2 regions of the Aeromonas genomosp. paramedia genome follow, and region 2 is predicted to be linked to the other one. Evidence: predicted binding sites of a transcription regulator. Region 2 holds the regulator's gene; the other holds the start of a gene.

Region 1 (4,183 bases), on a different contig from region 2:
GCTGCAGGTAGCCATCGACGCTCGGCTGCTTCCACAGCAGTTCGTACTGATCCTTCAGGCGATGGTACTCGGGCACCACCTGCTTGAGGATGCCGTCCTTGGAGGCCTTGACCGACACCAGACCACGGGGCGGCTCTATGCCGTTGGTGGCGTTGGAGATCTGGCTGGAGGTCTCGCTCGGCATCAGGGCGGTCAGGGTGGAGTTGCGCAGACCCACTGTCTTGATCTCTTCACGCAGGCTTTCCCAGTCCAGGTGCAGCGGCTCGTTGCACAGCACATCCAGATCCTTTTTATAGGTATCGATGGGCAGGATCCCCTGGGCGTAGGTGGTCTCGTTGAAGGCCGGGCAGGGGCCGAACTCGCGGGCCAGCTGCACGGACGCCTTCAGCAGGTAGTACTGGATCGCCTCGAAGGTGCGGTGAGTCAGGGCCAGACCGGAACCGTCGGAGTAGCGGGCACCGTTCTTGGCCAGGTAGTAGGCGTAGTTGATGACGCCTATCCCCAGGGTGCGGCGGTTCATGCTGCCCTTCATCGCGGCCTTGAGCGGGTAGTCCTGATAGTCGAGCAGGGCATCCAGGGCGCGCACGGCGAGATCCGCCATCTCTTCCAGGTCTTCCAGCTTCTCGATGGCACCCAGGTTGAAGGCAGACAGGGTGCACAGGGCGATCTCGCCCTCTTCGTCATCCACGTTGTTGAGCGGCTTGGTGGGCAGCGCAATCTCGAGGCAGAGGTTGGACTGGCGCACCGGGGCCACGGCCGGATCGAAGGGGCTGTGGGTGTTGCAGTGATCCACGTTCTGGATGTAGATGCGACCGGTGCCGGCGCGCTCCTGCATCATCAGGGAGAAGAGATCCACCGCCTTGAGGGTCTTCTTGCGAATGGACGGATCCTGCTCGTACTTGACGTAGAGCTGCTCGAACTTGTCCTGATCCGCGAAGAAGGCGTCGTACAGGCCAGGTGCATCGGACGGGGAGAACAATGTGATGTCGCCGCCCTTGATGAGACGCTGATACATCAGCTTGTTGATCTGCACCCCGTAGTCCATGTGACGGACCCGGTTCTCTTCCACGCCGCGGTTGTTCTTCAGTACCAGCAGGCTCTCCACCTCGGTGTGCCACAGGGGGTAGAAGAGGGTGGCCGCACCGCCGCGCACACCGCCCTGGGAGCAGCACTTCACGGCAGTCTGGAAGTACTTGTAGAAGGGGATGCAGCCGGTGTGGAAGGCTTCGCCGCCACGGATGGGGCTGCCCAGACCACGGATGCGGCCGGCGTTGATGCCGATGCCAGCGCGCTGGGAGACATAACGGACGATGGCGCTGGCGGTGGCATTGATGGAATCCAGGCTGTCATCGCACTCGATCAGCACGCAGGAGCTGAACTGACGGGTCGGGGTGCGCACGCCGCTCATGATGGGGGTGGGCAGGGAGATCTTGAAGGTCGAGACCGCATCGTAGAAACGCTTGATGTAGTCCAGACGGGTATCTTTTGGATACTTGGAGAAGAGGCAGGCCGCCACCAGGATGTAGAGGAACTGCGGGCTCTCGTAAATTTCGCCGGTGACGCGGTTCTGCACCAGGTACTTGCCTTCCAGCTGCTTGACCGCCGCGTAGGAGAAGTCCATGTCACGCCAGTGGTCGAGGTGGGCGTTGAGCTCCTCGAATTCGGCCTGGGTATAGTCGGTCAGCAGGTGCTTGTCGTACTTGCCCATGTCCACCAGACGGGCGACGTGCTGGTAGAGGTGGGGCGGCTCGAACTGGCCGTAGGCCTTCTTGCGCAGGTGGAAGATGGCCAGGCGGGCGGCCATGTACTGGTAATCCGGGCTCTGTTCGGAGATCAGGTCAGCAGCGGCCTTGATGACGGTTTCGTGGATGTCGGCGGTACGGATACCGTCATAGAACTGGATGTGGGACTTGAGCTCCACCTGGGAGACCGACACGTTGTCGAGCTTCTCGGCGGCCCAGTCGAGCACGCGGTGAATTTTATCCAGATCGATGGGTTCTTTGTGGCCGTTACGCTTCGTCACAAACAAGTTCATTGGCTGATGACCTTTAGTTGATTCCCGAAAAACCATGGCGCCCAGCATCCAGGGTTCCCTTCTTGAGGGTGGCCTGGGGGCGAAGTGCGCCATGAATCACAAGATATAGTGTTATTTTAAATTCGAACTACAAGATAGTGAGGTCGGCACGGCATTGCAATCTGTGGATAACGCATTAGCTGTGGATAAATTGTGGGTGTTCGGGTTCGAGTTAGTGACTGCTCACAGTGAGTGGGTTTTCATCCGTCCGATCCGGCAAATGCAAGTCCGATGATCGAAGATGGAAAATTTAAATAACTTTTTTTGCTTGCGAAAACGGGGTGTTTTTACTAGCAAATTCAGCCTGGTTATCCCTTGTGCAGCCAGGGTCAAAAGCTGTCCTGTCCCCGCAGGCGCGCACTTGTCATCCTCTCAAAACAAGGGGCACATCTGCGCCCCTTGTCATTGCCAATGTGCGGCCCGGTGAGTGAACGTCGTGCTCATCTGGGAACCCTTTGGCGTTAAAGCTGCCCGGATGATCCATCTATGGCGTCATACAGAGCAGGGATGACTCAGGTCAGCTCGTAGCGCAGCCAGTGGTGCAGGGCCTACCTCGTACGGCATCGAACTGCAGATCCGCACCCCGATGGTCCACTTATACCGTTTATGCAGTGCAATGCTGGTTTGGCTCAGGTCAGCTCGTAGCGCAGCCAGTGGTGCAGAGCCTGTACCGTATCAAAGTGCAGGTCGGCGCCCCAGTCGGCGGTATCCTCGTCATCGCTCAGATAGCCCCAGCCCGCCACCGCGGTAAGCATGCCGGCGTTGCGCCCCGCCTCGATGTCGCGCACATGGTCCCCTACATAAAGGCAGTGGCTCGCCTCGACCCCGAGCCGCTCGCAGGCAAAGAACATGGGGGCGGGGTCTGGCTTGCGTACCGGCAGGGTGTCGGCACTGACGGTGACGCCGCAGCTGGCAAGCTCGGGCAGGGCGGCCAGCAGCGGCTCGGTGAGAAAGCCCGGCTTGTTGGTGACTATGCCCCAGGGCAGCTTCTTCTCATCGAGCCATTCGATGAGATCCAGCATCCCTTCATAGGGACGGGTACCGACGCAGAGGTTGGCGGCGTAATGGTCGAGAAGGGCGGTGCGAAGGCGCGTGGCCCCCAGCTCTTCCAGCAGATCCTCCCCCAGGCCCGCCTTGAGCAGCCCGAGGGCCCCGTGGGAGGTGGTCTGGCGGATGATGGCCTCGGGCAGCGGGGCAAAGCCTTCGCTCACCAGCACATGGTTGACGGCGGCGCCGAGATCCGGGGCCGTGTCGAGCAGGGTGCCGTCCAGATCGAACAGCACGCAGCGCAGGGGCGCCTTGTCGGTGCTCATCAGACTGACTCCGGGCGCACGAAGGCCACCATGTAGTTGACGTCGACGTTCCTGCCGAGCTTGAAGCTGTTGGAGAGCGGCGCGTAGTGCACCCCGCTCATGTCCCGCACCAAGAGGCCCGCGGCTTCCCCCATGCGACACAGCTCGGCGGGGGTGATGAACTTTTTGTGATCATGGGTGCCCTTGGGCACCATCTTCAGCAGGTACTCGGCCCCCAGGATCATCATCAGGTAGGCTTTCGGGTTGCGGTTGATGGTGGAGACATACACCTTGCCCCCCGGGCGCACCAGGGTGGCGATGGCCCGCAGCACGGAGGCGGGATCCGGCACATGCTCCAGCATCTCCATGCAGGTGACCACATCATACTGGCCGGGGGCCTCGGCGGCATGAGCTTCTGCGGTGATCTGACGGTATTCGAGCTCCACACCCTGCTCCAGGGCGTGCAGGCGGGCGACCCCGAGGGGCTCCTTGCCCATGTCGATGCCGGTCACGCGAGCACCCCGGCGGGCCATGCTCTCGGAGAGGATGCCGCCGCCGCAGCCGATGTCGAGCACGCGCTTGCCAAACAGGCCGCCGCTCTTGTCGGTGATCCAGTCAAGGCGCACCGGGTTGATCTGGTGCAGGGGCTTGAACTCGCCCTCCATGTCCCACCAGCGGGAGGCGATGGCTTCAAATTTGGCGATTTCTGTCAGATCGACATTGGCATCACTATTCATTTTTTGATGATCCTGTGGCAGGGCGCGCAGCGGGCAGGGCGCGCGCAATCTATTGTCCTGGCGGGCATTATAACGGACGG
Region 2 (4,183 bases):
ACTGTCTCTTTGATCCAGCTCACGTTACAATGCGCGGGCCCACTTCACCTATCGCGCAAACGATTTTCAGGAGATAAACGGATGTTGAAACGTGACATGACCATCGCCGGCTATGATCCAGAGCTGTGGCAGGCCATCACAGACGAAACCCGTCGTCAGGAAGAACATATCGAGCTGATCGCGTCTGAGAACTACACCAGCCCCCGCGTCATGGAAGCCCAGGGCTCCCAGTTGACCAACAAGTACGCCGAAGGCTACCCGGCCAAGCGTTACTACGGCGGTTGCGAGTACGTCGACGTGGTCGAAACCCTGGCCATCGAGCGCGCCAAGGAACTGTTTGGTGCCACCTATGCCAACGTGCAGCCGCACTCCGGCTCCCAGGCCAACAGCGCCGTCTACATGGCCCTGCTGCAGCCGGGCGACACCGTGCTGGGCATGAACCTGGCCCACGGTGGTCACCTGACCCACGGCTCCCCGGTCAACTTCTCCGGCAAGCTGTACAACATCATCCCCTACGGCATCGATGAGTCCGGCAAGATCGACTATGACGAGATGGAACGTCTGGCGGTCGAGCACAAGCCGAAGATGATGATAGGTGGCTTCTCCGCCTACTCCGGCATCGTCGACTGGGCCCGCATGCGCGAAATCGCCGACAAGATCGGTGCTTACCTGTTCGTCGACATGGCCCACGTGGCCGGTCTGATTGCCGCTGGCGTCTACCCGAACCCGGTGCCCCACGCCCACGTGGTCACCTCCACCACCCACAAGACCCTGGCCGGTCCGCGCGGTGGTCTGATCCTCTCCGCCGCCGACGACGAAGATCTGTACAAGAAGCTGAACTCCGCCGTCTTCCCGGGTGGTCAGGGCGGCCCGCTGATGCACGTCATCGCCGGCAAGGCAGTGGCCTTCAAGGAAGCGCTGGAGCCAGAGTTCAAGACCTACCAGGCCCAGGTCGTGAAGAACGCCAAGGCCATGGCCGCTACCTTTATCGAGCGCGGCTACAAGATCGTCTCCGGCGGCACCGACAACCACCTGATGCTGGTTGACCTCATCGGACGCGAGCTGACCGGTAAGGACGCCGACGCCGCACTGGGCAAGGCCAACATCACCGTCAACAAGAACTCGGTGCCGAATGACCCGCGCTCCCCGTTCGTCACCTCAGGTGTGCGGATCGGTACCCCGGCCATCACCCGCCGCGGTTTCAAGGAAGCCGAGTCCATCCAGTTGGCCAACTGGATCTGCGACGTGCTGGACAACCACGACAACGACGCCGTGCTGGCCACCGTTCGCGAGAAGGTGCTGGACATCTGCCGCCGTTTCCCGGTTTATGCCTGATACGCCAGAGACTCTGGTATAAAAACAATGCCACCCCAGGGTGGCATTGTTGTTTCTGCACCGGCCTTGCCATAGGGCTGTACTCATCGACCGACAGAGGAGGCACCATGCCAAATCAGACCGCGCTCAGTGATGAGGAACTCATCTCTGCCCTCCGCGCCCAGTATCATTTTCGCCCAAGCCCCGAGGGCCTGCTGGCCTGGGATGTGCGCCGTCTGGTGCGGCTGAGCCGCGGGTTGCCGGTGCACGCTGTGCCACTCTCGCAGCTCGCGGAGCTCGATAGCGAGCACTGGTACGGGCATGGTGGCGTGAAACCCACGGTGCGCAGCATAGTAGAACACTGCCAGCTGATGCAGGCCGCCGATCTCGCCTATCCCATCATTCTGGACAGTGCCGGACGGGTGATGGATGGCATGCACAGGGTGGGCAAGGCGCTGATGCAGGGCCATACCCATATCGATGCGGTGCAATTCGAGCAAGATCCGGCCCCCGACTATGTGGATTGCGATCCGGATCTGTTGCCCTACGACGACTGAACCGGCGCCATTTCAGCCCCAATGCCACCTTAGGGTGGCATTGTTTTTTCTGGGCTTTTACCGGCTTTGGATGGCCGTGCTACACTGGCCAGCCAAGATCCTGACCCCGCGGGGCAGGTGCCTTTTCCGTTAACGCCGGAGGTCCGATGCATTGCCCTTTCTGTAGTGCGGTTGATACCAAGGTGATCGATTCCCGTCTGGTGGCAGAAGGCCATCAGGTGCGCCGCCGTCGTGAATGCCTGCTCTGCCACGAGCGCTTCACCACCTTCGAGATGGCCGAGCTGGTGATGCCCCGTGTCATCAAGTCCAACGGCTCCCGCGAGCCCTTCAATGAAGACAAGCTGCGGGCCGGCATACTGCGGGCCCTGGAGAAGCGGCCGGTGAGCATGGAGGCCATCGAAAAGGGGGTCAATCACATCAAATCCCGGCTGCGTGCCACCGGCGAGCGCGAAGTCGCGTCCCAGCTGGTGGGCAACCTGGTGATGGATGAACTCAAGAGCCTGGACAAGGTGGCCTATATCCGCTTCGCCTCCGTCTATCGCAGCTTCGAGGACATCCGCGAATTCGGTGAAGAGATCGCCAAGCTGGAGAAGTGAGGAGGGTCGGATGAGCAAAGCAATATCCGCTTCACCCCTCTCTACCTCAGGACTCGAGGACATCCGCCTTGTTTGTAACAAGAAGCGGCGAAGAGATCGCCAAGCTGGAGAAATAAGCCAGCCATCCACGGATTGCGTTAGCACCCCTATTTTCTCGCGTTGAACGGGAGCCCAGATGTTTAGTCAAGACGATTACCAATGGATGAGCCGGGCCCTCGAGCTGGCCCGTCGCGGCCGTTACACCACGGCCCCCAATCCCTGTGTGGGCGCCGTGCTGGTGAAGGCCGGCGTGGTGGTGGGGGAGGGCTGGCACCAGCGTGCCGGTGAACCCCATGCCGAGGTCTATGCCCTGCATGCCGCCGGGGAAGAGGCTCGCGGCGCCACCGCCTATGTGACCCTGGAGCCCTGCTCCCATCACGGTCGCACCCCTCCCTGTGCCGAGGCGCTGATCAAGGCCGGGGTGACCCGGGTGGTCGCCGCCATGGTGGATCCCAATCCCCAGGTAGGGGGGCGCGGGCTGCGCATGCTCTCCGAGGCGGGCATCAAGACCGACTTCGGCCTGCTCAGCGCCGAGGCCGAGGCGCTGAACCCCGGCTTCTTCAAGCGGATGCGCACCGCCTTCCCGCAGGTGACGGTCAAGCTCGGCGCCAGCCTCGACGGTCGCACCGCCATGGCGAGCGGCGAGAGCCAGTGGATCACCTCCCCGGAGGCGCGCCGGGACGTGCAGCGGCTGCGTGCCCGCCACGATGCGGTGCTCTCCAGCGCCGAGACGGTGCTGGCCGACGGCGCCTCCCTCAACGTGCGCTGGGACGAGCTGCCGGCCTCGGTCAAGGCCGTTTATCCCAAAGAGACCCTGCGCCAGCCGCTGCGGGTCATCGTCGATTCCCAGAACCGGCTGACCCCGGACTTGCCCCTGTTCCAGAGCGAGAGCCCTGTGCTGCTGGCCCGTCACAAGGTCGACGGGGACTGGCCTGCCTGGGTGCAGCAGCTGACCCTGCCGCTGCTGGATGGCAAGCTGGATCTGGTGAGCCTCTTCATGCTGCTGGCCAAGCAGAACATCAACTCTGTGCTGGTGGAGGCGGGCCCCAGGCTGTGCGGCGCCCTGCTGGCCAAGGGGCTGGTGGACGAGCTGGTGCTCTATCAGGCTCCCAAGCTGTTGGGGGATGAGGGGCGCGGCCTGTTCCACCTGCCGGAGTTGACCCGGCTGTTCCAGGCCCCCAAGCTCACTGTCAAGGATGTGCGTCTGGTGGGGCAGGATATTCGCATCACAGCGAAAATAGCCTGATTTATCAATGTTCAAGGGGGCAGTCACTGCCCCCGTCATCAGCAAGGTGATCTGCATGTTTACCGGAATTATCGAAGCCATGGGCACCCTGGCCGCCCTGCGCCGCCAAGGGGATGACATGGCCCTCACCGTCCACGCGCCGACCCTGGACTTTGGCGACGTCAAGCTGGGCGACTCCATCGCCACCAACGGCGTCTGCCTGACCGTGGTGGCCCTGGGGGACAAGAGCTACACCGCCGACGTCTCCCTTGAGACGCTCTCTCGCACCGGCTTTGCCGAGGCCAAGGTAGGGGATCCGGTGAACCTCGAGAAGGCGCTGATGCCCACCTCCCGCCTCGGCGGCCACCTGGTCTCGGGTCACGTGGATGGCATCGGCGAGGTGAAGAGCAAGTCCAGCAGCGGCCGCGCCATCGAGTACTGGATCGAGGCGC

The links. Region 2 encodes NrdR, which represses ribonucleotide reductase genes. Its sites were predicted from a motif close to CACNNTATANNGTG; they were not measured.
Region 1: a site for NrdR is predicted at 2,133-2,146, ahead of nrdA (class 1a ribonucleoside-diphosphate reductase subunit alpha). Genes of this name have one in related genera too.

The regions. Positions count from the first base shown of each region.
Region 1 is NZ_JAAROG010000011.1:123,957-128,139, reverse strand. It holds gene nrdA (class 1a ribonucleoside-diphosphate reductase subunit alpha) at 1-2,035, opposite strand, end outside; gene HB860_RS07085 (HAD family hydrolase) at 2,704-3,387, opposite strand; gene ubiG (bifunctional 2-polyprenyl-6-hydroxyphenol methylase/3-demethylubiquinol 3-O-methyltransferase UbiG) at 3,387-4,103, opposite strand.
Region 2 is NZ_JAAROG010000003.1:108,462-112,644, forward strand. It holds gene glyA (serine hydroxymethyltransferase) at 82-1,335, shown strand; gene HB860_RS02960 (hypothetical protein) at 1,443-1,871, shown strand; gene nrdR (transcriptional regulator NrdR) at 2,018-2,467, shown strand; gene ribD (bifunctional diaminohydroxyphosphoribosylaminopyrimidine deaminase/5-amino-6-(5-phosphoribosylamino)uracil reductase RibD) at 2,643-3,752, shown strand; gene HB860_RS02975 (riboflavin synthase) at 3,808-4,183, shown strand, end outside.